DNA from 4 places in the Dickeya aquatica genome. Region 2 is predicted to be linked to each of the others. Evidence: predicted binding sites of a transcription regulator. Region 2 holds the regulator's gene; each other region holds the start of a gene.
The links. Region 2 encodes Fur, which represses iron uptake genes when iron is present. Its sites were predicted from a motif close to ATAATAATGAGAACNACTATCAA; they were not measured.
Positions count from the first base shown of each region.

Region 1: ftnA (non-heme ferritin) is a predicted target of Fur. The motif match lies at 4,004-4,026, and genes of this name have one in related genera.
Region 3: DAQ1742_RS03860 (Nramp family divalent metal transporter) is a predicted target of Fur. The motif match lies at 3,923-3,945, and genes of this name have one in related genera.
Region 4: efeU (iron uptake transporter permease EfeU) is a predicted target of Fur. The motif match lies at 4,956-4,978, and genes of this name have one in related genera.

Region 1 covers NZ_LT615367.1:2,315,595-2,323,640, forward strand. The annotation lists gene DAQ1742_RS10365 (YeaH/YhbH family protein) at 1-1,108, shown strand, start outside; gene DAQ1742_RS10370 (hemerythrin domain-containing protein) at 1,358-1,768, shown strand; partial or broken gene DAQ1742_RS20875 (DNA/RNA non-specific endonuclease) at 1,825-2,498, opposite strand; gene DAQ1742_RS10380 (DUF7940 domain-containing protein) at 2,495-2,884, opposite strand; gene ftnA (non-heme ferritin) at 3,365-3,874, opposite strand; gene copD (copper homeostasis membrane protein CopD) at 4,081-4,962, opposite strand; gene copC (copper homeostasis periplasmic binding protein CopC) at 4,963-5,352, opposite strand; gene DAQ1742_RS10400 (DNA polymerase III subunit theta) at 5,512-5,745, shown strand; gene DAQ1742_RS10405 (S9 family peptidase) at 6,167-8,046, opposite strand, start outside.
Region 2 covers NZ_LT615367.1:3,018,090-3,026,135, forward strand. The annotation lists gene ybfF (esterase) at 1-365, shown strand, start outside; gene ybfE (LexA regulated protein) at 625-906, shown strand; gene DAQ1742_RS13630 (methyl-accepting chemotaxis protein) at 1,150-2,844, opposite strand; gene fldA (flavodoxin FldA) at 3,295-3,822, shown strand; gene fur (ferric iron uptake transcriptional regulator) at 4,250-4,696, shown strand; gene glnS (glutamine--tRNA ligase) at 4,781-6,439, opposite strand; gene nagE (N-acetylglucosamine-specific PTS transporter subunit IIBC) at 6,623-8,046, opposite strand, start outside.
Region 3 covers NZ_LT615367.1:842,541-850,586, forward strand. The annotation lists gene bamE (outer membrane protein assembly factor BamE) at 1-92, opposite strand, end outside; gene recN (DNA repair protein RecN) at 204-1,865, opposite strand; gene nadK (NAD(+) kinase) at 1,949-2,827, opposite strand; gene grpE (nucleotide exchange factor GrpE) at 2,981-3,568, shown strand; gene DAQ1742_RS03860 (Nramp family divalent metal transporter) at 3,993-5,231, shown strand; gene nudK (GDP-mannose pyrophosphatase NudK) at 5,401-5,985, shown strand; gene maeB (NADP-dependent oxaloacetate-decarboxylating malate dehydrogenase) at 6,407-8,046, shown strand, end outside.
Region 4 covers NZ_LT615367.1:1,779,297-1,787,342, reverse strand. The annotation lists gene DAQ1742_RS07945 (SRPBCC family protein) at 1-247, opposite strand, end outside; gene DAQ1742_RS07940 (LysR family transcriptional regulator) at 446-1,396, shown strand; gene efeB (iron uptake transporter deferrochelatase/peroxidase subunit) at 1,443-2,765, opposite strand; gene efeO (iron uptake system protein EfeO) at 2,778-3,899, opposite strand; gene efeU (iron uptake transporter permease EfeU) at 4,019-4,864, opposite strand; gene DAQ1742_RS07920 (sensor domain-containing diguanylate cyclase) at 5,096-6,664, opposite strand; gene DAQ1742_RS07915 (hypothetical protein) at 6,868-7,125, shown strand; gene dgcN (N-acetyltransferase DgcN) at 7,462-8,046, shown strand, end outside.

The sequences.
Region 1 (8,046 bases), 700 kb from region 2:
AGACATCAGTGAACCGATGTTCCATCAAGGGCGTGGTGGCGTTCGCCACCGCGTTCACCCCGGTAACGATCATTTTGTGCAAAATGACAAGATAGAACGGCCGCAAGGGGGCGGCGGCGGTGGCGGTTCAGGCCAGGGGGATGCCGGTCAGGATGGCGAAGGTCAGGATGACTTCGTTTTTCAGATTTCAAAAGATGAATATCTGGATTTACTGTTCGAAGACCTGGCGCTACCTAACCTGAAAAAAACCGAACACCGGCAATTGAATGAATACAAAACCCACCGTGCCGGGTTCACCTCAAATGGTGTCCCGGCCAATATTAGTGTGGTGCGTTCATTGCAAAACTCGCTGGCTCGCCGTATGGCGATGACAGCGGGTAAACGACGCGAACTCCATCAGCGCGAGGAGGAACTGGCATTACTGGAAAATACCGAACCGGTGCAGTTGCTGGAAGAGGAAAAGTTACGTAAGGAAATCAACGAGCTACGCCAGCGTATTGCTCGGGTACCGTTCATTGACACCTTCGACCTGCGCTACAAAAATTACGAGCGTCGGCCTGAGCCTTCAAGCCAGGCGGTGATGTTCTGCCTGATGGATGTCTCCGGCTCAATGGATCAAGCCACAAAAGATATTGCCAAGCGTTTTTATATTCTGTTGTACCTGTTCCTGAGCCGGACATACAAGAATGTCGAGGTGGTCTACATCCGCCACCATACACAGGCCAAGGAAGTGGATGAGCAGGAATTCTTCTACTCTCAGGAAACCGGCGGCACGATTGTCTCCAGCGCCCTGAAATTAATGGAGGAAGTGGTTAAAGCCCGCTATAACCCGGCACAATGGAACATTTATGCCGCCCAAGCCTCAGATGGAGACAACTGGGCCGATGATTCACCGCTGTGCCGGGAGTGGCTGGCAACCCGGTTACTGCCGTTTGTCCGCTATTATAGCTACATTGAAATCACCCGCCGTTCACATCAGACGTTGTGGCGAGAGTATGAAGCATTGAAGGGGAAATTCGATAATTTTGCCATGCAACATATTCGGGATCAGGATGACATTTATCCAGTTTTCCGCGAAATCTTTCACAAACAGACTGTCGATAGTTAACTGTTAAACAGCCGACGGTTAAGCCCCATGATGAGCCAAACAGCCAGCGACTCCTGTGCTGGCTGTTTTTCTCCTCCCCGCTCTTATCTCTCATCACTGTCCTGATGACGTCAATGCCCGGTTGCTCCTGATTATTTATCACCCACTGCACAGCCAGTAAGTCGCGGTATGACGTGTGATTATTGATTGACTTATCATAAGATGCATTTAAAATGCATCTTATGATATCCACTGTAGGGAGTACCCAGCATGAACCTGGATAAATTCAAACATCAACACACCGATATTCTCAACCACATTGACCGGCTTCGTTATCTCAGCAAAGCGGGTGTAACGCTACACGCACAGGATATTGCCCGCCTGATTGTCGAGATGAGTGCAATTATTAAATTGCACCTTTCGGCTGAAGACAGCGTACTCTACCCTGCGCTACAACAGCACCACGATCCCGATCTGGCCATGATGGGACAAGCCTATCAGCAAGACATGGAAGACATTGCGGCGGAATATAACACCTTCTCTCGACGCTGGAACACGGCTGCCAGCTTATGTGGCAATGATGATGCCTTTCGTCAGGATGCCAACCACGTTCTGCGCCGCGTTTATGAACGCATGCAGCGAGAAAACCACGATTTTTATCCCCGTATCGCCACCGCCTGAATACCCGATGCCCCGGTTAACGCCGGGGATACCTGATGACAGACTTCCTCCGGCCTTCAGTGACCGGCAAAAGGGAGAATATCGTAACGGGTTGAGAAATCGTGCAACGACATTAGGGTCACCTCCCCTGTCTGGTTGTTACCGACAAAGACCCACTGACCGGATTTTCCACTGGTGGCTTTATATAGCAATAACGGTACTGAGACACCGCTACCAATCTGTTGCTCTCCAAACAGAGCGCCAGTCACAACCCATACCTCACCCTCCAGCAACGCCTGTTTACGCACCGAGGCCTCAATACGTCGCCAGGAAATACGGTTTAGCACTGGCAACTGGGGGTCATATTCGACATTGAGAACGACTCATACTGTGCCTGCTCGTCCGGCATATTGCCTGCCGGGGTCATGTGCCCTTGATCGTAGCCAGAATGTTGATAATCATCCGGGATTGAGCGGGCCTCAGCAGGCAGTTGTGGTTCAATATGAAAAGCGTCTCGACGCGTGAGTTGCTCTGCCGCGCGTACCTTTTCGGCCGTTAATCGTTCTGCCGACATTAGCGGTGCTTTGTAACGGTGACTGTAGAGCACCGCGAACTCGGTAAAACAGAGTTCTTCGTCATACTTTACCTCCGGTGGTGTATCGTGCATGAATTTCCCAGGGCATAACGATCGCGCGGCTCCGGCGAGAGAACACCATCCCAGTACGATCAGCAGGAATAAAGAACGTCTCATGACGGTTTTGTCACCTCTTGCGGTGTACCGCTCTCTGGCCCCACAAGGCCAGGCTTCACAACCGGGAGCAGCAATTTTTGCTGGCGAATAAACTGACTAATGACCCCCAACACCAATAAATAAACACTGGCTTGACTCAGTACATTTTGCGGCAGCATTGCTTTGACCTCTGCCGGTAAAGAAGACCAAAGTTGTAATACCTGATCCGGCAAAGCCAGTGCAATCGCCCCCAGCGAGGCTGCGGTATTGCACAACCAAAAAGACCAGGTTTTAAAAATCAGCCGGACATGAGAGACAAACTCCAGCGAGGTATAGCGCTGGCACAACAACACAAGCAGCACACTCACCAGCACAAAAACTACGATACTCAATAACTCCATCATCATGATGACTCCAAATAAACAGACCATTGATTGCACGAGACGTAACAACACCGCTCTGCGTCTTGATTGCCCGTTATTATCCGGTGTAATGGCAAGTCACCCCACCTCATTACAGTTGGGTCATCACTCACCAGACAATGACCATTCACCAGTCATCAGAAAATGTAAAAAAATGCGCTGGCCGTGTATTACAATCAGAGGTACAGGATGCGTATCAGGCATTATCAATAGCATGACGACTTCATCATTAAATTAAAAAATGGATTTATTAGGCGTGGGAAATAAATAAACTGAGACGCGACATCTTATTGCGAGAAGTAACGGTATAGCAAAAGAAGAAAATATAAAAAACCTGCTTGCTCTATATGTATTCCAGCCTAAACATACTAAAAACAACACTAAAAAGACGTGAAAACCACGTCAAAATAACGTGGTTTTCAATGAGCAATGGATCGTGAAATTTTGCTCGCAGTTTGCTGATTATCAGGCGGAAGGCGCGACAGAAGACGCCATTTTTTTCAAGTCCTGATCGATGAAGAACAGCCCACCATCCTGAGCACTTACCATCCCCAGCTTATCAAGAATGGATTTGAACAATTTTTCTTCTTCATGTTGTTCAGCTACATACCACTGTAGAAAATTAAAAGTGGAGTAATCCTGCAATGTTATCGCTGCATGGGCCAGCTCATTAATTTTCGACGTAATCAACTGCTCATGTTCATAGGTCAGTTTGAACACATCTTGCAATGAGTCAAAATCAACCGGTGGTGCAGCAATTGTACCTAATACAGGCAAACTGCCAGTATCATCGAGATAATCAAACAGGCGCTGCATATGCTCCATCTCTTCCCGTGAATGCGATTTCAGAAATGCAGAGGCACCTTCAAAACCTTTGTCACCACACCAGGCACTCATTTGCAGGTATAAATTGGCAGAATAAAACTCCAGATTAAGTTGCTCATTCAACTTTTGAATCATTTCTTTTTTTAACATAGCGGTTCCCTATTCTTACTGGCGGGTGAATGATGAGCGACATTATGCCTTTAATGCACAACAATCGAAACAAAAAATTAACCAAAGCAGGCTAAATATCACAAAGAGCCAAAGCATTATCATTTGCTTTTGATAATGCTTTTCATTATGCGAAATTAACCCATTAACTGTTTTTAATAATTATTTTCATTACAGGTCGATGGTTTTTAAATCGGCGATAATGTTGCAAACACACTGACGAACAGAATAACCAGCACGGCTAACAGCAATTCGCTATACGTGATGTACAAAAAATAGCGCGCCGCACGGGTATGCGTCTTACGAAAACGTGGTACAACCCAATAACGATTCACCAGCGCCAATAGCACCATGACTGCCACCAGCAGCACTTTGACAGTGAGTAATGCGCCATAGAATGCAACTGCTGCGACGGGCCAGCCGAGAATCAATACCGTATTTATAGCCCCCGTCACGAGAACCATTGCGACAGACACATGGCCATAGCGAGAAAAACGCATCATGGTTGCTATCGCCAATGTACGGTTTTTACACTGATTCACATCCCTTAATACCGTAGTCAGGGCCGATAATCCCCCCACCCAAAAAGCGACGGCCCATAAATGGAACATCTGATTGATGCCATGAAACCATGCAGGCCAGCCTTCTTGCATCGCCGCATGGCCAACCCATGACATTGCCAGTAGTTGCAACATACCGCAAAACAGCACCCAACGAGGATAACTGCGCCGGAATACGCCTGCACCATAGCCGCTCATCAAGGCCAACACGGGCTGCCAGCGCCAAATCCGGCCAAAGCCGGTACTGAGCATCGCACACCATGTTTCGGTATCGGCAATGCGATGCCAGTCCCCACTCATCAGGCCGACTTGTACACACAAGATCCCCATCGCACTGATGAATGCCATCAGGCAACAGAGCGCTACCAGCAAGCGCAGACGGGCAACCAGCACATGCCGATAAGCGAGAGGAGCCAGCCACACACTAAAACAGCTCGCGCCAGTCAGTAGCATCACACTGGTAAAATGTACGCCCCGAAACAGAATGTATGCCGACTCCAGCACCATCATTTATTTGACATTAAAACGGTAACTTCCCGTGGTTTTATGCCCATCAACAGAGAGCACATGCCAGTTCACCTGGTAACTCCCGCTGACAAGCGTTTTATCAAGCGATATCAACAGTGTATTTTTATGCCCATTATCCAGCACCGCATTCCCCGTTGAAATCGTCTGGCCATTTAACGTCAATGTCACCCCACTAAATGCAGGCTCGATATTTTCAGTAAACGTTAATGATAACGCGCTCAGTGACGCCGCCACCGTAGCATCAGCAGCCGGGGTCTGACTTTTCAGATGGGCATGAGCCAGCACTGACTGTGAAAAAGCCATGCAGGCCACTAAACCCAGCGTTTTCAAGACACGCATGTTTGATGTGATAAACTGCCTGATATTCAGCATGTGTGATTCCTCGTGTTGTCGTATAGCCCATTGGCGAGCGGTTAACCCGCGACGAGGATACGAACCTTCTCGTCGCCTGTCGAGGTCAGACAAGGTAACAATATTTGCCAATTGCGCACTTCTGTTTTAATTTTGTCGCGCAATAAACAGGAGGTAATCATGGGATACAATCTGGCCGAACTGCCTTATGACGAGATGGAAAAAGTGAATGTGGATCTGGCAGCATCCAGTATCGCCTTTCGGGAGCGTTATAACATGCCCGTCATCGCTGATGAAGTTGAGCGGCAGCAGCCTGCGCACTTACGTGTCTATTTTCGTGAGCGGGTTCGTTATTATCGGGAAATCTCCCACCAGTTCTCTACCCTGCCTTATGACCCAAGCGGTAATAAATAACCCTGTTGTCTGAGTTCCTTGTCCTGAGCTGGCATCACTGCCATAAAAATACTTTTTTCGCTTGCATCACGGCCTGAACAGGAGGTTAATAAACAGGCAACCCTACCTTTTACCAAGTGAGGCAAATGAAATGAGTAAAGGAATGGACAGCAAGAAAAACGCCCGGAAAAAACCGCTCAAAACTGCGGCGCAAAAACGGGCAGAAAAACGAGCCAAAAAAGCGCAACCTCAGGCTGAAATTTACTGATTTGGCTCGGTAATCAGACATCGCGGATAATCCATACCTGGCGATCACCCTCTGCCTCCTGACACCCGGTGATCGCATATCCCCCTGACCTGTCCCGCGAAAAACGGTTCCCTCACCACTATGCAACGACGTAAAGGCTCAAACACCGCAGGCAGCCCACCCGGTAATGAGCGATCAGAGCAGGCTTATCAAAAAAGTAAATTCCTGCGCAATGTCATCAAATTGAGCCATCCGACCGGATTTACCCCCATGCCCGGCCCCCATATCGGTATGCAATAGCAACAAATTCTCGTCCGTTTTTAACTCACGCAACTTTGCCACCCACTTTGCCGGCTCCCAATATTGCACCTGAGAATCATGTAGGCCAGTCGTCACCAGCATGTGTGGGTACGCTTGTGCCGTCACGCCATCATAGGGGCTATAACGCCGAATAACATGGTAATCAGCCTCATCATTCGGGTTCCCCCACTCATCGTATTCCCCTGTTGTGAGCGGAATAGACTCATCCAGCATGGTCGTTAACACATCAACAAAGGGAACCTGAGCAACAACCCCTTTGAAGAGTGACGGAGCCATATTCACTACCGCGCCCATCAAAAGCCCACCCGCACTTCCGCCCATGGCAAACACCCTATTCGGGTCGCCATAACCGCGAGTCAGTAACGCCTGCGTCACATCAATGAAGTCAGTAAAACTGTTCATTTTGTTGCGCAGTCTCCCTTGATCGTGCCATGTCTGACCCAGTTCACCGCCACCGCGAATGTGCACCAGTGCATAAACAAAACCACGATCCAACAGGCTAAGGCGACTGCTGCTAAACTCGGGGTCGATACTGCTGCCATAAGCACCATAGCCATAAACCAGCAAGGGGTTATTACCGCGCTCGCTCGCTTTGTGATACACCAGCGAAACAGGAACAGACTCACCATCCCGCACCGTTACCCATAACCGTTCACTACAGTAATTGCCGGCATCAAAATTTTTGACTTCTGATTGCTTGAGCACCTTTTGTTCACCGGTTGCCATATCCAGTTCATACAGCGTGGTGGGTGTCGTCATAGAAGAATAACCGTAACGCAACGCCGTGCTGTGTGGCGTTGGGTTATAACTCAGCCAGGTGACATAAGTCGGGTCATTAAACGCTATCTGATGTGAGATACCGCTATTCCAGTGAACATAGCGAAGTTGCGTAAGCCCCTGTTCACGTTCTTCTGCCACATACCAGTCATCGAACAGTGCAAACCCTTCAAACACATGATGAGGACGCGGAGCAATCAGTGTTTGCCAGGTGCTTTCATCATCGCCGGCGGCCTGATAAAAGCCAAACGTCTTACCCGCCCGATTCGAACGAACGTAGAACGCATTGCGAAAATGGTCTACCTGATATTCATGGTCGGCTCGGCGAGGCAGAAAAACCTGCGGTTTGGCCGCCGGGTCGTGAGTATCGAGGAGCAGCACCTCACTGCTGGTGGTACTGTCAAGGTAAATCAGGATATAGCGCTCTGACGTGGTTTTATCCAGACTCAGGTAGAATGCATCATCCAGCTCTTCATAAACCAGTTCATCCTGCTGTGGATCATCACCTAAACGATGGCGATAAACCTGATACGCCAGCAGTGTCTGTGGATGTTTGCGGACATAATACAGTGTGCGTGAATCTGCGGCCCACTCACTGTCGGCGCTGACATTCTCCAGGCGGTCAGGCAACCACTCATCGGTGGTTAAATCCAGAAACGTTACCGCATATTGCCGACGTGAGAGCACATCCTCGGCCACACTCATAAAACGGTTATCCGGGCTGATGCCAAGCGCCCCAAGATGATAAAATGTCTTCCCTTGTGAGCGCTGATTAGCATCAAGTAATACCTGCCACTCTTGCGTTTGATGTTCTGGCTGACGTTGATAAATCGCATACTCTTTACCGGGAACATAGCGGCTCTGATAGCGATAACCTCGTTTGACATAAGGTACAGACACGTCCTCGCCAGGAATTCGCGCCACCATCTCGTCATACAACGTCTGACGCAGCGCCTCATGCGGAGCCATAACCTGCT
Region 2 (8,046 bases):
GCGCCGAGGCTGCTGACATCATGCGACCGCATCTGGCAGGCGAAGAAGGTGTAGTTCAGTTTCTGCTCAAATCCTTCCAGCAAGGCGAATGGCGCTTCAATGTGCCGGTGCTGTGGGAGCAATACGCGCATATCGTCGGCTGGGAAGATATCGCCCCCTGGTACGGCCCGATTCTGTTTATTCGTGGCAGCCTCTCCCCGTATCTTGATGATGTACACCGTGACGCACTGTTACGCCAGTTTCCCAATGCGAAAGCGCATGTTGTCAGCGGAGCCGGGCATTGGGTTCACGCGGAAAAAACCGACGCGGTGTTACGTGCCATTCACCGCTTCTTCGATGCACACGAAACCGAGCGTGATATCTAACTTACCCCCTCGGGGTGAAAACGGCGTCAATCCGTTGTTTAAATAAGGGATGGACGCCAGTAAACCGTTGTCGCCGCCGCAACGGCTGAGGTATGATGGCGCGCGCAGTAAGGAACGGCTGGCTGGCCGCTTGCATCATTAACCACATATCATCAAAACGCCGTGAACACGTCTCTGATGCTGTTGCCTGAAGCAAGGGCGAATAACATCAGTAGTACGGTTTGGCATTTTGGCCGGATTTCTTGCACGACCACAACCTATGGCAAAAGAACAAACGGATCGCACTACGCTTGATCTGTTCGCGAATGAGCGCCGACCGGGGCGGCCCAAAACCAGTCCGCTCTCTCGCGACGAACAGTTGAGGATTAATAAACGCAACCAATTGCGGCGTGACCGGGTGCGTGGGCTGCGACGCGTTGAATTAAAAATCAACAGCGAGGCGGTAGATATTCTCAACGCGCTGGCGGAGAAACAAAATATCAGCCGAAGCGAATTAATTGAGCAAATGTTGCTGGCACAGCTGGCAGATAAACCATGTTAATGGTGACGGTCGTTAATTAACGCTAGTCATGGTCTGTTTAGGTGATTATTGGCCAGAACAGCCTTTTGATTCGAATATTATTTATTCAGAGTTGTTTTTGACCAAACCGTGATGCCTTCACTGTGTTGCTCCCCCTTTTTGTTTTTGTGCACCTGAATCGGTAAACCCTGTAACCATCTGCTTGTTGTTCGGCTTTTCTCTGGCGTCATCCATGACGCCCAACTCGGTTGTTCACTTACTTCATCAGAACGTTTCCCAGTTATCACTGCCTTTGGCACTTCGGGCAGTCGTCGCGGCTGGCAGCGCTTTACTCGCGGGTGCCGCTACCGCTTTAGGCGCAACCGGGCGATCGCGCCTTGCCATACCCGCACCGGATTGCTCTTCCGTCAAACGGAACACCGAAACCGCCTCGGTCAACACCATCGCCTGCTCTTCCAGCGAACGGGTTGCCGCAGAAGCCTGTTGCACCAGTGCCGCATTTTGCTGCGTTACTCCATCCATTTCCGTAATAGCCAGCCCGGCCTGAGCAATACCTTTACTCTGCTCATCTGATGCGGTGGCTATCTCTGACATAATATCGGTCACGTTCGTTACCGCTTTGACGATATCACTCATGGTGGTGCCGGCATCAGCCACCAGGCTCGATCCGTTATCGACACAGCGTACAGATTCGGCAATCAGCCCTTCAATCTCCTTGGCCGCCTGCGCACTGCGCTGTGCCAGGCTTCTGACTTCGCCTGCCACCACCGCAAACCCGCGCCCCTGTTCACCGGCCCGCGCCGCTTCTACCGCGGCATTCAACGCCAGAATATTGGTCTGGAATGCTATTCCATTAATAACACTGGTAATTTCAGCAATTTTCTTCGAGCTACCGGAGATTTCCGCCATGGTTTTCACCACGTTATCAACCAGTTCGCCCCCCTTGCTGGCCGTTTTCGACGCCTGACGCGCCAACTGGCTGGCATGGCTGGCATTTTCCGCATTCTGTTTCACGGTCGATGTCAACTCTTCCATACTTGCGGCACTCTCTTCCAGCGCCGCCGCCTGAGATTCCGTACGGGATGCCAAATCGTTATTGCCTGAAGCTATCTCTGACACACCTTGATAAATAGAATCTGCGCTGTGACGAATGGTGCTGACGGTATTGGCCAGACTGCTCTGCATATGCCGCAATAACGGGAACAGTTTACCGACACAGTTGTTACCAAAATCCAGAATCGGTTTACCCAGACGGCCATCGGCAATCACCTGGAAGTGATCGCGCAAATCATTGAGCGGGCGAACCAGATACGCTACCAGGTAGCGATCGGTCAGGAACAACATGATCAGGCCTGCAACCAGGCCTGCAAGCAAGATGGTTTGCCCCACCCCTGTAATGCTCTCCAGCCGAACGCCCGCATCAACAAACATTGCAGAACCGGCTTTATTGAAAGCGGTAAACGACACGTTAAACTGGCGGCTAAATGCTGGCACGATATCTTTGGCATATTTATCGTATTCATCGAGCTTTTTATCCGCGGCTCGCTGGAACATGGGTTCAACACCCTGAGTGATAAGATTGCCCCAGTCGCGAATGACCGCGTCAACCAATTCTTGCGACATTCCTGCATGATCAATTTTTTTAAACGCCTCAAGATTGGATTTCAGTAAATCCAGCGCCGCCTGTGACGATTTCTGCTGCTCATCCGCTTTTTGGTTGTCATTGCTTTGGCGGTAATCAATCGCCCGTGCCAGGCGCGTTACCATGCGGAAATACTGATCGTTACCGGTGTTAACCAGGTTCATATTATTGACCAGCAATGCACTGGTTTTGGACGTTTCATTCATGGTACGAAACGAGTACATGGTATAGACCGAAACCGCAATCCATAACACACAGAAGACACCAAGCACCCAGAGCATTGCGGTGCGAATGGCAATATTTTTCAGGAATTGCATAGTTGACTCCATATGTGAGCTTTTGGTCGGGTAAGACGTGTTGTGGCAGATGCAACTGAATCTGACATCACACAAACTGGCGTGACAGAATTTATTATGGTCATCGCTGTGTAAAAAACAGTGTGCGTATTTACATTTTATAGAAGCACTATGTTCTGTAATCGTCAAAAACAAAGGCACATTTAGATCGAGATACCGGTTTAAAAGCTAATATAATTTATATATTTATCTAATTATCCATATATTCAGTTATATAGGCTATATATGGTATTTTAAAAAAATTAAAAAAACATTAAGGGCAAGGTTAAAAAGCAGCCAGTTCATTTCGCTTTACCATTTGCCGCCACGGTTACAGATACACGTTTATCCATCTGAGCGCGTCTGTTATGATTAGCGGATCGCGGGTGACGCAGAAACCATACCCTTAGGAATCAAGAGGTTATTTTATCTATGGCTCTCATAGGCATTTTTTTTGGCAGTGACACAGGCAATACCGAAAATATTGCCAAGACTATCCAGCAACAACTGGGCAGCGACGTTGCCGAGTTGCATGATATTGCCAAAAGCAGCAAGGAAGACCTTGAGCGTTTTGACATTCTGCTGCTGGGTATTCCGACCTGGTACTACGGTGAAGCGCAGTGTGACTGGGACGATTTCTTCCCAACGCTTGAAGAAATTGATTTTGAAGGCAAACTGGTTGCGCTTTTTGGCTGTGGCGATCAGGAAGATTATGCAGAATATTTCTGTGATGCCATGGGAACCATCCGTGACATTATCGAGCCACGCGGGGCCACTCTTGTCGGCCACTGGTCAACGCAAGGTTACTATTTTGAAGCCTCAAAAGGCCTGGCGGATGACAACCATTTTGTGGGTCTGGCGATTGATGAAGACCGTCAGCCAGAGTTAACCGGCGAACGCGTTAGCGCCTGGGTCAAGCAAATCAGTGAAGAATTAAATCTGAAAGAGTTGCTGGCCTGACAGAAAGAGGGGCTCTGCGGTATTACTCAGAGTCCTCTTTCTCATGCTGACACAAGGTCTGCCAGCCAAACGGCGCAGCCCGGTGCTCATCGCCATAAATATTGGCTGGCACCACCTCCCGCAGAGATATTGATAGAAAATACCTATAACAATAAATTGTACAATTTTTTAACTTTTTGCCTTTACAGGGTACAATGCCCGCACGGTTGACCGTGTCACGCCCTGTGTCTCTCTCGCCACTGAATCTGCTTTTTGCCACAAAGAACACAAAAAACAGTCGGTTGGCGAGTATTATATTGTAAAAGTTCGGTGGTTTTAATTTCGACGCCACGGTTCTATAATTGATGCACAGTGACCTTTTTTAAGCCAACCGATAATATCAGGCTTATAGCCTCCCAGATGAAGCACGTAACAGGACTAAATCCGCATGACTGACAACAACACCGCATTAAAAAAGGCAGGCCTGAAAGTAACACTTCCGAGACTGAAAATTCTGGAAGTGCTTCAGGATCCTCAATGCCACCATGTCAGTGCGGAAGACTTATACAAGAAACTGATTGATATGGGTGAAGAAATTGGCCTTGCCACCGTTTACCGCGTACTGAATCAGTTTGACGATGCCGGTATCGTCACCCGCCATAACTTTGAAGGTGGCAAGTCGGTTTTCGAGCTGACCCAGCAACATCATCACGATCATCTGATTTGTCTGGATTGTGGTCGCGTCATTGAATTTAGTGACGAGTCGATTGAAGCTCGTCAGCGTGAAATTTCCGAAAAGCACGGCATCAAACTCACCAACCACAGTTTGTATCTGTATGGTCATTGCAGCAGCGGTGACTGCCGTGAAGATGAAAACGCGCACGATGAGCGTTAATTGATTACGCCGCATCCCGTGTCTGAATACTAAAAAATAAAACCGCCGAGGCGGTTTTATTTTTATTCAATTCGCTGGTGAAGCTCAGCCCGCCCAGCTATCCCGCAGGCCTACCGTCCGGTTAAAAACCAGGCTGTCCGCACTGGAATAGACGCGATCGGCACAGAAATACCCTTCACGCTCAAACTGATAAGCTTTTTCAACCAGGGCATCACGCAGGCTCGCCTCTACAAACCCTTGCGCAATATTCAGCGAAGCAGGGTTAATGGTTGAGAGAAAATCTTCCGCCGCACCAGGATTCGCCACGCTGAACAACCGGTCATACAAGCGGAATTGTGCCGGTAAAGCATGTGGCGCAGACACCCAGTGGATCACACCTTTCACTTTGCGACCATCAGCCGGGTCTTTACTCAGCGTTTGCGCATCATAGCTGCAATAGATAGCCGTGATAACACCTTGCTCATCTTTCTCAACGCGCTCAGCCTTAATCACGTAAGCATTACGCAGGCGCACTTCCTTGCCCAGCACCAGACGTTTGTACTGCTTATTGGCTTCTTCACGAAAATCGGCGCGATCGATATACACTTCACGGCTGAACGCGACCTGGCGCGTGCCCATCTCCGGCTTGTTGGGGTGGTTTGGCATAGCCAGCCACTCTTCGTGCCCTTCAGGTAAATTCTCAATCACCACTTTTACCGGATCCAGCACTGCCATTGCGCGTGGCGCGCTCTCGTTCAGGTCATCACGAATGCAAGACTCGAGGGCAGCCATCTCTACGGTGTTATCCTGCTTGGTCACACCGATACGACGGCAAAACTCACGAATAGACGCAGCCGTATAGCCACGGCGACGCAGGCCGGAAATCGTCGGCATACGCGGGTCGTCCCAGCCTTCCACGACTTTTTCGCTCACCAGCAGATTCAGCTTACGCTTAGACATCACGGCGTATTCAAGATTCAGACGGGAAAACTCATACTGGCGCGGATGCGCCGGGATCGAGATGTTATCCAGCACCCAGTCATACAGGCGGCGGTTGTCCTGAAATTCCAGCGTGCACAACGAATGGGTGATACCTTCCAGCGCATCGGAAATGCAATGGGTAAAGTCATACATCGGGTAGATGCACCATTTGTTGCCAGTCTGGTGATGCTCGGCAAATTTGATACGGTATAGCACCGGGTCACGCATCACGATAAACGGCGAAGCCATATCGATTTTGGCGCGCAGGCAGGCGGTACCTTCGGCAAAATCACCGGCGCGCATTTTCTCAAACAGCGCCAGGTTCTCCTCTACGCTGCGATCGCGAAACGGACTATTTTTACCCGCGCTCGTCAATGTGCCACGGTATTCACGGATCTGCTCCGGCGTCAGTTCATCGACATAGGCCAAACCTTTATTAATCAGTTCAAGCGCATAAAGATACAACTGGTCAAAATAATCAGAAGAGTAGCGAACCTCGTCACTCCATGAGAAGCCCAGCCATTGCACGTCATGCTTGATAGACTCGACGTATTCAATGTCTTCTTTTACCGGGTTCGTGTCATCAAAGCGCAGGTTACACTTGCCGCTGTAATCCTCCGCGATGCCGAAATTCAGGCAGATAGATTTGGCGTGACCAATATGCAGATAGCCGTTCGGTTCTGGCGGAAAACGGGTCTGAATATGCTTGTGCTTACCAGAAGCCAAATCTTCATCAATGATCTGGCGAATAAAGTTGGTTGGGCGGGCTTCAGCCTCACTCATGTTTGGTTCCTCAAAATACGAAAAAACAACCCATAACCGCTAATGATCCAACAAGCCACGCTTTGAAACAACCGTTTGTTTCACGAAAGTTTAAGATAAAAAAACGGAGCACGCCGTGGATGCGTACTCCGTTTTCACTTGCGCGGCCAGTCAGCCGCAAAATTCAGGCTAACCCGCGTTGCGTTAGTCCACCGCCGGTGATGACACTTCACGCAGGGCGGCAGCGATACTTTCTGCCTGTGTCCCCACCACAATTTGCACACTCTGCTTATTGAGGCGAATCACCCCGGCGGCCCCCAACTGACGCGCCGCTGACTCATCAACCAACGCAGAATCCTTCACACTCAGACGCAGACGGGTAATACAGGCATCAATCCCCGTCAAATTATCTGCCCCACCAATGGCCCGCAGGTATCCCTGCGCGACATCCTGACGGCTTGAAACCGATACCTGCCCCTGCGCAGGTGCCGCTTGCGTAGCGGCTTCACGCCCAGGGGTCATCAGGTTAAAGCGGGTAATGGTAAAGCGAAACACCAGGTAGTAGATAACGAAAAACACCAGACCTTGCAGCAACAACATGTACCAGTGCGTTGCGAGGGGATTGCGGGAGGAAAGCACCAGGTCAACCAGCCCGGCACTGAAACCGAAACCCGCGATCCATTGCATACTGGCCGCAATAAAGACCGAAATACCGGTGAGTAACGCATGCAGGACATACAACACCGGAGCCACAAACATAAAGGAGAATTCCAGCGGCTCGGTGATACCGGTAAAGAACGCGGCAAACGCGGCTGCAACCATAATTCCCGCCACCCGGCTGCGGTTTTCAGGGCGGGCGCAGTGATAAATCGCCAGTGCGGCACCCGGCAGGCCAAACATCATAATCGGGAAGAAACCGGCCTGATAGCGCCCGGTGATGCCAGGGATGGCTTTACCGGCATCAATCGCCTGCTGGCCGCTCAGGAAATTGGGAATATCATTAATCCCAGCTACGTCAAACCAGAATACGGAGTTGAGCGCGTGATGCAGCCCAACGGGGATCAGCAGACGGTTAAAGAACGCATACACACCAGCACCAACCGAACCCAGTTGCTGAATATGTTCACCAAACCCAACCAGCGCGTTATAGATAACCGGCCAGACGTACATCAGTACAAACGCGACCACTATCATTAGCAATGACACTAATATCGGCACCAGCCTGCGGCCACTGAAGAAAGAGAGCGCTTCGGGTAATTTTACATGGCTGTAGCGGTTGTACAGTTCAGCCGCAATAACCCCAACCAGAATACCGATGAACTGGTTTTCAATTTTTCCGAATGCTTTAGGCACATTTGCCAGCGGAATGTGCTGAATCATCGACACTGCTGCCGGAGAGCACAGCGTCGTCAGCACCAGATAACCAACAAACCCCGATAACGCCGCTGCGCCATCTTTGTCTTTTGACATACCATACGCCACCCCAACGGCAAACAGCACCGCCATGTGTTCAATGATAGCGGCACCGGATTTAATCAGTAATGCCGCCAGCGCATTCTCACTGCCCCAGCCAACCGGGTCAATCCAGTACCCGACCCCCATCAGGATGGCGGCGGCTGGCAATGTAG
Region 3 (8,046 bases), 2.2 Mb from region 2:
GGCCGATAGACAACTCGCTCCAGTGTGGAACAACCGGCAGTCAACATGACAACAACCACCGTGGCGACGACAGTCAGCGTTTTACAGCGCATAGTGATTAGATTCCTTAAGGGCATAGGTGGCAGATGATAATAGACCTTGCCTGACTTGAAAACCTGCAAGATGCCTGTAAGACAGTGCGAATTCGAAAAAGTTGACTCTCTCTATGCTGCAAGCAGCTCTCTGGCATTTGCCAGCGTATTTTTTGTCACGGCAGACCCGCCAAGTAACCGGGCCAGTTCCTGTAGTCGCTCACGTTTTCCGAGTAACTGCATCCGTGTTTCAGTAACTGCGCCATCGGTTTGTTTACTGACAAAATAGTGGTGATGCCCACACCCTGCCACCTGTGGCAAATGAGTAACGCACATGACCTGGGTGGAGAGGCCCAACTGGCGCAGCATTTTACCAACGATAGCAGCCGTTGGGCCGCTGATGCCGACATCGACCTCATCAAAAATCAGTGCCGGGGTTTCCATTTTTCTTGCCGCGATAACCTGAATAATGAGTGCAATGCGTGACAGCTCGCCTCCCGATGCCACTTTTGCCAGTGGCTGATGTGGCTGACCGGGGTTGGTTGTCACCCGGAATTCGATGTGGCTAGCGCCATGCGCGGTCAGCGTTTCTGGGGTGAGCGTGACGTCAATGGTGAAATGACCATGCGGCATCGCCAGATCGTGCATATGGGCTGTAATCAACTGTGCCAGCTCACCGGCATGCTGGCAGCGGCGGTGGTGTAGCTGTGCGGCAATATGCAATGCTTGCTGGTAATGTTGCTCTACCGCGAGGCTCAGTGCTTCATGGTCATTTTCCTGTTGTTCCAGTTGTTGCTGTTCGTTAAGCAATTGTTGATAGAAAGCCGGTAATTCCTGCGCGGCGACATGGTGTTTACGTGATAGCGACAACTGGCGTGATAAACGCTGTTCCAGTTCGTAAAGGCGAACTGGGTCGAGGTCCATTCTGTCGCAGTAATGGCGTAGCTCGTCACTGGCTTCACTGATCTGGATACTGGCTTCTTCGAGCATGGTAAGTACGCCCGAAAGCGAGTCATCCAGGCTTATCAATTCTGCAAGCTGATGTTTTGCACTATGCAGCATACTGAGCAGGTTTTGATCTTCGCCTTCACTAAGACGCTGTAGCGCTTGTTGGCTAAGCGATAGACGTTGCCCGCTATTGGCAAGCCGCTTGTATTCCGCATCGATCTGTTCGTACTCACCGGCCTGAGGGGCAAACTCGTTGAGCTCCTTGAGCTGGTATTGCAGTAATTCCCGGCGGGCTTCCCGCTCAATACTGGCTTGTTGATGTTGAGCCAGCACCCGGCAACTGTGGTGCCACTGCTGCCAGCTCTGGCGCATAGCGGTGAGTAATTGCGGCTCATCGGCATAGGCATCAAGCAGGTGGCGCTGATAGTCTGATTTTAATAACAGTTGATGGGCATGCTGGCCATGTACCTGGATCAGATGCTGGCCCAGCTCACGTAACTGCGACAATGGAACGGCTGTGCCGTTAATAAATGCGCGGGAACGGCCATCAGCGCTGATCACTCGCCGCAGCAGACATTCGTTGCTGTCATCAAGCTGGTTGTGTTCCAGCCAACGTAACGCTGCCGGTGTATCTGACACCGAGAAACGCGCACAAAGATCGGCCCGGGTGGCTCCGGGGCGCACCATGCTGGCATCGGTTCGGTGGCCAAGGCAGAGCCCGAGAGCATCAATGGCAATGGATTTACCCGCTCCGGTTTCACCGGTAATGACGCTCATCCCTGCCTGAAAATCAATTTCCAGTTCGCGCACAATGGCGAAATTACTGATTGTGAGTTGCGCCAGCATGATCGTTTCCTGTAGGTAACAACAACTGTGATTACGTACAGTATAAACTGGTTTTTTATACAGTAAATAGCCTGTGGCTATTTTCAGAATAATTTTTTTGACCAGCCAAGTTTGCTACTTAATGTGTTGAAGTAACTATAATTTTCCGGGTGGATTAAATTGAGGTGGTACTGGCTGCGTTGGATTAACACCTCCGCACCTTCTTGCACTGGCAGTGAAATTTGGCTGTCACAACTGATTTCTAAATCCTGGGTGATATGCGAAAACTTCAACCGGATGGTGCTGCCGCTGTTGATGACCAGTGGACGGGCTGAGAGCGTATGCGGGAACATCGGCACCAGTGCAATTGCATCCAGCGAGGGGGTCAAAATCGGGCCGCCCCCGGAAAGCGAGTAAGCGGTTGAACCGGTAGGCGTAGAGATAATCAGGCCGTCAGAACGCTGGGAAAACGCAAAACGATCGTCAATATAGACTTCAAATTCAATCATGTGTGCCACTTTCCCAGGATGTAGCACGACTTCATTGATAGCCGTACTGCTGCTGCCGGGATGATTGGCGCGGTGTATCTGCGCTTCCAGCATAAAACGCTGTTCGCGCAGGTAACGGCCAGCCAGCACTTCGCTGAGTTGTTGCTGAGTATGGTCGGGGTCAAGATCGGTCAGGAAGCCAAGATTGCCGCGGTTAACGCCGATGACATCAATGTCGTAGCGTGACAGCACCCTCGCGGCTCCCAGCATGTTGCCATCCCCCCCGACCACGACGGCCAGATCCGCTTGCTGGCCGATATCGGATAAGCTGCCGGTATCGGCATCATCAAGGCGCAATTCGCGGGCAATCTGTTGCTCTATTATGACGTGATACCCTAGCTCGCGCAGCCAATGATACAGCATTTCATGGGTACTCAGTGCGTTTGGGTGCCGTGGATGGCCGACAATACCGATGCAATTAAACGATCTGTTCATTTGGGTGCGTTGTCCTCAATAAGAGCACCGGAGACTCACATTTTTAGGCCACGGTGTTGGCTAACAATATATGAGTGGTTCCCTTGAAACCCCGGTTTTGATCCCCATAATAAGCGAACTAGCGAGATGAATGCGAAAAACGCGGAGAATTTCATGAGTAGTAAAGAACAGAAGTCGCCTGACGAGCAAGTCTTGGATAAAAAGGACACGGCGGAAGGTCAGCAAGCGGATGCGCAGCCAGAGACGACCGACGTGGCTGACCCGCGTGATGAACGTATTGCCGAACTGGAAGCGCAATTGAGCGAGACGCAGCAGCGTGAGCGTGAAAGTGTATTACGTGTTCGTGCCGAGATGGAAAACGTGCGCCGCCGTGCGGAACTGGATGTAGAAAAAGCACATAAATTTGCGCTGGAGAAATTCGCCGGTGAAATGCTGCCTGTTATCGACAATCTGGAGCGTGCGCTTGAGATGGCTGATAAGTCTAACGAGGCATTGTCGGCGATGATTGAAGGGGTGGAACTGACGCTGAAAGCGATGCTGTCTGCGGTGCAAAAATTTAGCATTGAGGTTGTCGCTGAAGTTAATGTGCCCTTCAACCCGGAGATTCACCAGGCGATGACGATGCTGCCATCTGCCGAGCATGAGCCGAATCATGTCATGATGGTGATGCAAAAAGGCTATACCCTTAATGGCCGGTTGCTGCGCCCGGCGATGGTGGCGGTTTCTAAACCTAAAGAGTAATCGCGTCGCCCTTTTCTCCGGGGCTGCCCGTTTGTGACGACCCCGGAGTTCTTCCGAAGCCTTCTCTGGCTCATTCTTTATTGCCTCGTCCCCCTATCTGTTTCTGGCTGATGACACATCAGTATTCTTGTTGTTTTTTTTAATGAAATCAAAATGCTATATGGATTTTCCATGGCTGCCGATGACGGTGGATTGAGATTAACGCGCCGGTGGATAGGTTTTTTTAAACTAATCACATATTGGTCGTTTTTTTGTTTATATTTTGTTAATGTTTACGTATCAAAACGGGTATCGTTCGTGACACAGATGCCTCATTATCATTACCTATCAGAGCAATCATCTCTTCCGTTCTAAATGCACTTGATAATCATTATCAACTTTGCGAGAGTAGTAAAACAACAGTAGCATTAGAAGGGTTACTCATATGCCGGGGAGTCGTGTAGTGGAATCAGTCAGCCGTACGTCAAGAAAGCTCAAGCTTTCCCTGATGGGGCCGGCCTTTATCGCGGCGATCGGTTATATCGATCCGGGTAACTTCGCCACCAATATCCAGTCAGGGGCTGCGTATGGCTACCAACTGCTGTGGGTCGTGGTGTGGGCCAATCTGATGGCGATGCTGATTCAACTGTTATCAGCGAAACTGGGTATCGCCACCGGAAAAAATCTGGCTGAGCATATTCGCGATCGCTTTCCTAAACCGGCGGTCTTTGCCTATTGGGTGCAGGCTGAAATCATCGCGATGGCAACCGACCTGGCTGAGTTTGTCGGTGCGGCGATAGGCTTTAAGCTGCTGCTGGGGGTATCGTTACTTGAAGGTGCGATCCTGACGGGGATTGCTACATTTCTGATCCTGATGTTGCAACAGCGTGGCCAGAAGCCTCTGGAAATGGTGATTGGCGGGTTACTGTTATTTGTTGCTGCGGCCTATATTGTTGAGCTGATTTTCTCTCGCCCCGAATTGGCTGCGCTGACAACCGGTATGCTGGTGCCAAGCTTGCCGAATTCTGATGCAGTGCTTCTGGCCGCCGGTGTTTTGGGTGCGACCATCATGCCACATGTCATTTACCTGCACTCTTCGCTGACCCAACAGCAAAGCAACGTGACCCGCGCCGAACGCTATTCTGCGACCAAGGTTGACGTAGCCGTTGCGATGACCATTGCCGGTTTTGTTAACCTTGCCATGATGGCGACGGCCGCGGCAGCTTTTCATTTCAGCGGTAACACCTCGGTTGCCGAGCTGGATCAAGCCTATTTGACGTTGAAACCATTGTTAGGGCAGGCGGCTGCCACCATTTTTGGCTTAAGTCTGGTGGTGGCAGGGCTGTCTTCTACGGTAGTCGGCACGCTGGCAGGCCAGGTGGTGATGCAGGGGTTTGTGCGTTTTCATATTCCGTTATGGTTACGTCGGGTGGTGACTATGCTGCCTTCCTTTATTGTTATTCTTTCTGGCATGGACCCGACCCGGGTACTGGTACTGAGTCAGGTATTGCTGAGTTTTGGTATCGCACTGGCGCTGATCCCTTTGCTGGCGTTTACCGGCAACCGTGAGCTGATGGGGAATCTGGTGAATAGCCGCCTGGTGCAAAATAGCGGTAAAGTCATTGTCTGTCTGGTTGTCGCGCTGAATCTGTATCTGGTGGTTGATACCTTGCTGGGCAAGTAATACTGAGCGGTTTATCTGTATGACGCCTTCGCTGTAAATGCGAAGGCGTTTGTCTTTATCGTGTACAGAGCATTGTTTCTTGCGCTGTGATTTTTCATTGGATGAAAAGTGCATTCCCACCGGGGTGGGACTATTATCTGAAGCTGAGTTTTGTTACCGGGATACCCCTATGTCTGCACCTATTACTGTGCTTGAAAAAAAACTGTTGTCCGATCACTGGTTTGTTCTTCATAAGTATGTTTTTGATTTAAAGCGTAAAAATGGCGGAACGGTGCGGCAGGTACGCGAAGTGTATGATCGTGGTAACGGAGCCACCATCTTGCTGTATAACCGGGCAAAAGCGACGGTGGTGCTGACGCGCCAGTTCCGTATGCCGACTTACCTTAATGGCAATGACACTGGCATGCTGCTGGAAGCGTGCGCCGGGTTGCTGGATGATTTATCGCCGGAGCAGTGCATTCGTAATGAGGCAATAGAAGAAACCGGCTACGAGATAGGTGAGGTCGAGAAGTTGTTTGAAGCGTATATGTCACCCGGTGGCGTGACTGAACTGGTGCATTTCTTTGCCGCGGAATATGACGATGCGCAAAAACGTTTCCACGGTGGTGGGGTGGATGACGAAGACATTGAGGTGCTGGAATTACCGTTTAGCGAGGCGATGGCGATGATAAAAGATGGCCGTATTCGCGATGGTAAAACCATCATGTTATTGCAGCATGCTTTTATCAGTGGCTGGTTTACCACGACGCGCTAATGCGGGTCATTCGGCACGGGTTCCGTGCCAGATATCCGGTTGACCTTATCAACACGGATTGTGCCATCCGCCGGGCGGATGCCTTACCACGATTGCCCACATGCCTTTGGCGGTGGGTTCTGACGGCCCGCTTTTTTATTTCCGTATCTGAGATGACCCTGGCAGATGGATGCCCGGTGAGCCTGTGCTGATGGTTATAGCGGGCGGATAAGCATCAGACAAGTTCTAGTTGATTGATATTAAACACTATCCTTTGTTTCATTCCCTCGATGTGCTGGCGAATTTTCCGCCTTGTTAATTAATTATATTAAGCAGTATTCCGGCGTAGATTTTGTAATGCTTCATGGTTTGGCAAAACGCAGACACGCTAAACTGGGTGGCTTACCACCCTACTGAAAGCAATAAGACAAGGTAATGAACTATGGACGAACAACTCAAGCAAAGCGCTCTGGATTTCCATCAATATCCGGTGCCGGGGAAAATACAGGTTTCCCCTACCAAGCCGCTGGCAACCCAGCGCGATCTGGCGCTGGCCTACTCTCCGGGTGTGGCGGCTCCCTGTCTCGAAATCGCTGAAGATCCGCTCGCGGCGTACAAATACACCGCCCGAGGCAATCTGGTGGCGGTTATCTCCAACGGTACGGCGGTGCTGGGATTGGGCAACATCGGCGCGCTGGCCGGTAAACCGGTGATGGAAGGTAAAGGCGTTCTGTTTAAGAAGTTCTCCGGTGTGGATGTGTTTGACATTGAAGTCGATGAGCAAGATCCAGATAAACTGATTGACGTGATTGCGGCGCTGGAGCCGACATTTGGCGGTATTAACCTGGAAGACATCAAAGCGCCGGAGTGTTTCTACATTGAGCAGAAACTGCGCGAGCGCATGAAAATTCCGGTATTCCATGACGACCAGCATGGCACTGCCATCATTTGTACCGCCGCGGTGTTAAACGGCCTGCGCGTGGTGGAAAAACAGATTGCCGATGTGCGTCTGGTGGTGTCAGGGGCGGGGGCGGCTTCCATCGCCTGCCTGAATTTGCTGGTGGCGCTGGGCCTTAAGCGTGAAAACATCACGGTGTGTGATTCCCGCGGTGTGATTTATAAAGGCCGTGAAGCCAACATGGCGCAAACCAAGGCCGCTTACGCCATTGACGATAACGGCAGCCGTTCGCTGGCGGATGTGATCCCGAATGCGGATATTTTCCTTGGTTGTTCAGGCCCTGGTGTGCTGACGCAGGACATGGTTAAAACCATGGCCCCGCGCCCGCTTATCATGGCGCTGGCGAACCCGGAACCGGAGATCCTGCCGCCGCTGGTCAAAGCGGTGCGCCCGGATGCGATTGTCTGTACCGGCCGTTCTGACTACCCGAATCAGGTCAACAACGTGCTGTGCTTCCCGTTCATCTTCCGTGGTGCGCTGGATGTCGGTGCGACCACCATCAACGAAGAGATGAAGCTTGCCTGTGTGCATGCGATTGCCGAGCTGGCACTGGCCGAGCAGAGCGAAGTGGTTGCCTCGGCCTATGGCGATCAGGAACTCTCGTTTGGCCCGGAATACCTGATCCCGAAACCGTTTGATCCGCGCCTTATCATCAAGATTGCCCCGGCGGTTGCCAGAGCGGCGATGGACTCCGGTGTCGCCACCCGCCCGATTGCGAATTTTGATGAGTACATCGAGAAACTGACGCAGTTTGTCTACAAAACCAACCTGTTCATGAAGCCGATTTTCGCCCAGGCGCGTACCCAGCCCAAACGTGTGGTATTGGCCGAAGGGGAAGACCCGCGCGTACTGCACGCCACTCAAGAGCTGGTGTCGCTGGGGCTGGCGTTCCCGGTGCTGATTGGCCGCCCAGGGGTTATCGAAAAACGGATTCAGAAGCTGGGCTTGCAGATAACCATCGGCAAGGATTTCGAAGTCGTCAACAATGAGTCCGACCCGCGCTTTAAAGCCTACTGGACAGAATACTTCGAGATGATGAAGCGCCGTGGCGTCTCACAGGAGCAGGCCCAGCGCGAGATGCGAGCCAACCCGACGCTGATTGGCTCTATCATGGTTCACCGTGG
Region 4 (8,046 bases), 1.2 Mb from region 2:
CAACCACAAAACCAAATGTCGTGAAACAAAACCGCGTCCCTGCCGCCAGCCAGGGCGCGTTGCCGTGATGAAAATGGATGTCGCTGGCATTCGGGTAGTAATCCGGCCACAGTGCGGTATTGACCAGCGCCTGCCAGACCGGCTCAACCGACAACTGCGCCACAATCATTTCGTTAGAGGCAAAATTATCACACCAGCCCGGCAGATACCCTTGCGGCCAGATAATCGCACTGAGCGGCGCACTCACCGCTGCCGGTGTGCCAGCCTCATGATTTTTAAATGCATTGCTTTGTAAGGAATCGTTCAACATTTCAGGTTTCATTCGTTCGCTCATCTCAACGTATTGCCGTAACGGATAGGTCAGCAGCGCTGCTCTGTCAGCACTTGTGTCAGCATAAGCGACATGGTGAAATAGAAAAAATCGTGTTTATTGATTCTTCATATAATGAATATTGATATCAGAAATCTGGATCTCAATTTACTCAAGGCGCTTGATGCCCTGCTGGATGAACGCAGCGTGACTCGCGCAGCCCAGCGGCTCTCGCTGACACAGCCTGCGGTGAGCGCCATGCTGACACGTCTGCGTGACTGTTTTGATGACCCGCTGTTTACCCGCACCCAGCGCGGCATCGTCCCCACGCTGCGGGCACAGGAACTGGCCGCCCCGGTAAAACAGCTTCTGCATGATGCCCGGTCACTGCTGCAACCTCACCGCTTTGACCCGGCCACCGCCTCGCTGACGCTCACGCTGGCCGCGACGGATTACGCCCTGCGCGCCGTGATTGTCCCGCTCATTCGGCAGCTAAGGCAGCAGGCTCCCGGTATCCGGGTTGCGATTGTGCCGCCTGACCCACAGCGGATGCACGAGCAACTGGAGAGCGCAGAGGTGGATATGCTGCTGATGACACCGCACCTCACCATGCCTTTGTTGCACAGCCGCCATTTATTTCGCGAACGCTACGTGTGTGTGATGCGTGCAGACCATCCCGATGCCGGGAAACCGCTGTCTCTGGCACGTTTTTGTGCGCTGGATCATGTGCTGGTGTCTTATCAGGGCAACCCGTTTAGCGGCGTCACCGATGAGGCGCTGGCGCAACGGGGCTATCAGCGCAAGGTGACGTTATCCGTCAGCAGCTTTCTGGTGCTCGCCGACATGCTATATGACAGCGATATGATTGCCGTTGTCCCTGAACGCATGGCAATGACCGAAACGCAACTGGCGATTGTCGAGCCACCTGTCGCTATCCCCGGTTTTACCAAGACACTGTTCTGGCATGAGCGCCCCCATCGCTCGGCAGCCCATCGCTGGGTGCGGGAGGTGCTCTACTCGTTGTTTGATGCGCCGTCAGCGCGTGATGGCGCTGACGGCCGTGAGGACGGTGAAAACACCCGCTAAAAAGTCGCCTCATTAGCATGAGGCAACATAAAACGGGTTATCACCACTACGCGCTTAGCAAAGTGCGGGCCAGCCAGTCATCCGGTGTGTTGACACCCGGCAGCGCAAAGAAATACCCACCGCCAACCGGCTTGATGTACTCCTCCAGCGGCTCGCCGTTAAGCCGTTTTTGTACCGTCAGGAACCCTTTTTCCAGATCGGCCTGATAGCAGACAAACAGCAGCCCCATATCCAGTTGACCGGCGTTTGTTACCCCCAGCGAATAGCTGTAGCCGCGGCGCAACATCAGATTGGCACGGCTTTCCGGCGTGCGCGGGTTTGCCAGGCGGATATGGGCATCCAGCGGGATCACCTGGCCTTGCGGGTCTTGGCTATAATCCGGCTCATCATGCTCATTGACCATGCCCAGCGGCGCACCGCTGTGCTTGTCGCGGCCAAAAATCATTTGCTGCTCTTTAAGCGGCGTGCGATCCCAGAATTCGACGTGAAAACGGATGATGCGCGCGGCCTGATAGCTGCCGCCGTAGGCCCAGGCTGGTTCGCCGGACTGCGGCCCCACCCAGAGGATTTCATCCATCAGCGCGTTATCCGCACTATTCGGATTGGCGGTGCCATCTTTAAAGCCCAGCAAATTAATCGGCGTTTCTTTACCCTGACTGCGCGCGGCATGTGCCGAGATAAACCCTTCACGCTTCCAGCGCACACTGAGCAAATCCGGCGTCTGTTTAATGATATCGCGCAGCGCATGTAACACCGTTTCATGCGTGTTGGCGCAAATTTGCAGCAGCACATCACCGTGACACAGGCTGGCATCCAGCGAGTCATTGGGAAAGCGCGTCATACGCTCAAGTTTACGCGGCTTTTGTGCCTGTAGACCAAAGCGTTCATCAAACAGCGACGCGCCCACCGACACCGTGATAGTCAGGTTATCCGGGTAAATGTCGCGGCCCATGATGCCAGAATCCAGCGGTGGCAGGCGCGGGTCAACCGATTCCACCTGGCCACCCGTGCTCAAAAAAGCAATGCGCTGCGTCAGCAGTTGAAACAACCGCGCCAAATCGGCCTTGCTGCTTGCCAGCACATCAAACGCCACCAGCATCATGGCGGCCTGCTGCGGCGTGGTGATCCCAGCCTGATGCGGCCCGTAAAACGGTTGTTTTTGCCAGCGTTCATCCGGTGATAGGGCGGTCGGGGTATCCTGAGCGGCAGCCGGGCCCGCGCCCAGCGCCAGTGCGCCCCCCATCATGCCAAGGCCCTGTAACAGGCGACGGCGCGAAGGCGAGGCAAGATCGGCGTGTACCGGGCACGCCGAAGGGGCGGCGTTTGACGAAGCATGTGGCCCATCGTGCGGGCCGTGATAACGACTCATGGTTAGCCCGCCTTAGTCCAGCCCCAGCACACCGCGCAACTGCGCCAACTCTTCTGCCAGCACAGTGACCGGCCCTTTGAGCGCCGTGCGATCGGCGTCACTGAGCTTCTCATAAGAGGCAAAGCCCTCTGAGGTTTTATATTTCGCCAGCACCGTATCGACGGTTTTAAAGTTAGCGTCGATTTTTGCCAGCAACGCCGGGTTGGCTTTGGTCAACAGCGGACGCAGCAGGTTGACGATTTTCTGTGCGCCATCAACGTTGGCCTGAAAATCCCACAGATCGGTGCGGCTGTAGCGATCTTCCTCACCGCTGATTTTAGTGGCGGCCACTTCCTCAATCAGCCCGGCTGCACCACCGACCACTTTATTCGGCGGGAAGGTCAGGCTGGCAATGCGCGTTTGCAGCTCTTGCGTATCGGTATAAAGCTGGTCGGCATACTTCGCCATGTCTTTGACGCTGTTATCAGCAAACAGTGCCTTTTCCAGACGATGGAAGCCGGTGAATTTCGGGTCAGCGGCCTTTTGCTCGTAGTCGTCTTCGCGGGCATCAATGCTGCCGTCCAGATCGGAGAACAATTCGGCAATCGGCTCGATGCGCTCATAATGCTGGCGCGTCGGCGCATAGAGTTTCCGGGCTTCATCAAGCTTGCCCGCCTTGATGGCATCGGTGAAACGTTTGGTCTGCGCGACCAACCCGTCAACCTCTTTAGTGACATACACTTTGTATTCGGCAATCGGCCCGACCAGATCCAGCACATTGGTTTGTACCGGCGTGCTGCCAGCCGCTGCCGTGACCACCAGTTTGCCTTTCGGGTTACTCAGCAACCCGCAGGTCATGTCATATTCACCTGGCTCCAGCGTGGCGGTCATTTTCTGGGTGAAACCGGGGGCGATATTTTCACGCTCTTCTACGACCATCACCCCTTTGAGGATCTCCCACTCCAGGTTTTTCTGGCTGGCATTGGTCACCACAAACTGCGTTTTCCCGGCAGGCACCGTCACTTGCATCGGTTCGCACTGCTTGTCGTTGACCGTCACTTTCACCTGCGGGATATCCGCAGCCAGTACGCCAAACGCAGGCAGCGCCAGCAGTGCAACACTCAGGGCCGTGCGACGAAACAATGGTGTAGACATAGAGCTATCCTTTATTAATTGACTGATTAATAGCAGTAATTTGATTTATACCAGCATCATCGGTAGCTGGGTGACGAGGCGTGGCAGGCCAAATGCCTCATCATTATTGACAATGGTGACTAGCGCTGGCGCGGTTGCGGTGCCGTCGCACTAAGTTGTGCCGGGCGCGCAGGCAAAAAGAAGTACAGCAAAGCCGGGATCAGGTATAACCAGTAAACGGCAACTTCACTGACCGTCGGCGCTTCCTGATAGCCAAACATGCCCTCAAGCACCGTTCCCGCCACACTGTGGGTGGATAAAACCGCACTCAAATCAAACGCAACCTGTTGAAATTCGTTCCACAACCCAGCCTCGTGAAAAGCCCGAATGGCTCCGGCGGCAAGCCCGGCGGCGACAAACAAAATAAACAGGCTGCTCCATTTAAAGAAACGCGCCAGTTGCAGCTTCACGCCGCCCCAGTAGATCAGTGCACCCACCACCACTGCACAGGCCAGCCCCAGCAGCGCACCGATGGGCGCGGCAATGCCCACATCCTGCTCAAACGCCGCCAGCAGGAAAAACACCGACTCCAGCCCCTCGCGCGCCACGGCAAAAAACACCATCGCCACCAGCGCCCACCCCTGGCGCTTACCGGCATTGAGCGCGTTATCGACCGCACCTTCCAGATGCAGGCGCACCGAGCGCGACACTTTTCGCATCCAGAACACCATCCAGGTCAGAATGACGACAGCGACCAGCGCCACTACGCCTTCGAACAGTTCCTGCTGTTTTTGCGGAAATTCACCGGTGGTTTCATTGATAATCACCCCCAGACCCAGGCAGAGTGCCAGCGCCAGCCCGACGCCGGCCCACACGGCTCCCATCCACTGCTCACGCTGGGTACGCTTGAGGTAACTGGCTATCAGGCTGACTATCAGCGCCGCCTCCAGCCCCTCACGAAACATAATGAGTAATGGAACAAACATGGCTGCCAACTCCTGTGCTGACCGTAGTACTTTGCAACCCCGCAACATCCGGGTATGTCATCGCCATGCCGTAACACGAACATGACAAAGAATGATAATGGTTCGTATTAATAGATAAACGTCAGGTTTGGTAAAGCGATTTTTTCTAATTAAATATTTCCAGCGCACTGACGTGCAGCCCTGCAACCGGTCAGACTGCAAGGCAACACGATGATGAGTAAAGAGAAAGAGTCACAGGCGCACACAGTTATCACGCCCTTTTTTCTTCGCCAGATAGAGTGCCTGATCGGCCCCTTCTTTCAGCCGTTGCTGGCTACACGGGTTGGCGCTGGAATAGGTATAGACACCGGCACTCATGGTCACGACCTGATGGGCGAGCAACGATGCCTGATGCGCAATCGCACTCTCTCGCACCCGTTCGACCGCCTGAATGCCCAGCGCCTCGCCCTGCTCACCGGACAGGCCCGGCAGAATAATCGCAAACTCTTCCCCGCCATAGCGGGCGGCCAGGCCATCGGGGGGCAGCGGCAGACCGGCCAGTACCATACCGATTTGCACCAGGCAGCCATCACCTTGTACGTGCCCATAGGTGTCGTTGTAGCGTTTGAAAAAATCCACATCCAGCATGATGAGCGTCATCGGTGTGCCCGCTTGCCGGGCCTTATCCAGCGCCAGTTCCAGATAGCGATCAAAACGACGTCGGTTTGCCAGTCTGGTCAGCGGGTCAATCAATGCCAGTTTTTGCAACACCTTGTTTTTATCCGTCACTTCCTGATGCAGGCGGCTGATGTCATCATTACTTCTCACCGTTTGCCGAACCTGCCGCAACACAAAACTGCCGGGAAAACCAATCGCAAACAGCACCAGCACATTAAGCAACATGGCAGGGATATTGTTGGTAAGCCAGCGCTGTTGTATTGCGCTTTTATCAAGACTGGCCGCCACCACCAGCGGGTAACGTTGCAACTTAACATAAGCGAGAATGCGCACCCGTCCATCCAGCGTGGTACGCCAGATGCCGCTACCGCTGCCCCGCTCCAGCCGTGACGGTTCAAACAGCCCACCGCTTGAGAAATCATGATTAATATACTGCTCTAAATGGGGGTAGAGATAAATCGCGTGACCATTGGCGTTCATTAATGACAACACGCCGTTATAGTCCAGATTAAAATAGCTGTAGAAATTGCCAAAATAGTTATGATCGATAGACGCAAGAAAAACGCCTTTGAATTCACCATTCGGGCCATTTACCCGTTTAGCGACCGGAATCACTCGCTTATGGGTAATATTACTGACCGTCACTTTAGCAATATATAGTGAAGAGACATTATTCTGCTTTAAAAAAGAGAAATACTCCCGCCGGGAGGCATTATAAATATAAAGCGGCCCATTGGACGTCGAGGCAATCAGGTTTCCTTTATCATCAAATAAATATAACCCGACCAGTTGCGGCAACACCGCGCGATGGCTATCCAGCACATTTTTTACCCGCGCAGAATCCAGCATACCGGTTTGTGATAACTCTGTTAGCATGTCATCAATCGCCACTTCAATCGGCGCAAAGGTATCCTGTGCCTGACGTGACATGGCTACCGACAGGTTAATGGCATTTTTCTGCGCACCATCCATTGCGCTCTGATAAGAGCCCCAAAACGTCCAGATGCTGCTGACGACAAAGATCAGGCTGCATACTATCAAAAACACCATCATGGTCAGGCCGGGAGAGGCACGGGAGAACGCCGGAGGCAACAAGCGCAGAAAACGACACACACGGGTGAAAACGCGATAATGAATTGGCATGCATGCTCGCAATAACGTACTGATGATAAAACCACAACCAGACTGTCAGTACCCTGTCAGAGAGATAACCGTCTGCATACTTAAAAGCAAAAGCGTCCCGCAGATAACTGACACCCCATCGCTGCCCCACCTTTAACCGGTGGCCGGGTACGATGCCCTAACTATAAACCGCCACCATGCACGCCATCGTCTGTAGGGGAGATATGCCCGACAAATCTGTGACGGACTGCTCAAATCTTGTTTTTTCCGTTACAGCACGGCGACAACGTGGCGAAAAAAACGCACAGGACGCGCCCCATTTTGAGGCATCTGCGCCACTCTCCCTACCCGAAAATCTGGCTTTTCGCCCCCGTTTCCGCGAAAAAATTAACCCTGTCGAAAATATTACCCAGCATCTTCTTAACAAACCCTGCGATAATAACACCGGGCTGATTCTTTTCATTTTCTCAGCACCAAAATAATGCATTCATCGCACCAAAATAGTTAATTATTTTTTAAAAAATACGTTTTTTATAAAAACCCGCACAATAACCTCATTAAAAGAAAAAACAAAATTTAATACCAATTAAAAAGCAAAAATAAACAACAAAAAAGAATAAACAGCAATAAATTCAGCATTATAATCTAATTTATCATCACTATTGACAACATATCACTGATTGATAATATCAAGACAACAGCACCACAAATATCTAGCATGAGAAATAAAAAAGAAAAAAATAAAACCCAGAGACCTGGGATGCAGTTCAATTTCTCACATCATTATTTATTCAAAATTAATATTAATGGAGGCCGTCATGAATATTCAAAAACCTTATTTACTTTTTCTCGGTGATGCACATGACCAATTAGCGGCTAAAGTGGCAATCGGTATTCAGCAATGGCACCCGGAATATTGTGTCGGGCAATATCGAATGGCGGGATGCCAGGCTGATTGTGGCCTGCCGGATATGGATATTCAGGCGGCCGTGGCAGCCGGAGCCCGCACGCTGGTCATTGGAGTGGCAAACCGGGGGGGATTATTTTCTGAGGCCTGGATAGCCGTGCTGCGCCAGGCGCTGGAGTGCGGCATGGATTTGGCCGCCGGGCTGCATAACAAGCTGGCCGATGTGCCCGAAATCCGTGAGCTGGCCGCACGGCTGGAGCGCTCGCTGTTTGATGTGCGCCACCCGACCCAATCATTTCCGGTTGCCAGCGGGCGCAAGCGCAGCGGGAAACGCCTGCTGCCGGTCGGCACCGATTGTTCCTGCGGCAAGATGTATACCGCGCTGGCGATTGAAAAAGCCCTGCTGGAGCGTGGCGGTGATGCAACATTTCGCGCCACCGGGCAAACAGGTATTTTAATCTCAGGTGCGGGGGTCAGTATTGATGCGGTGGTGTCT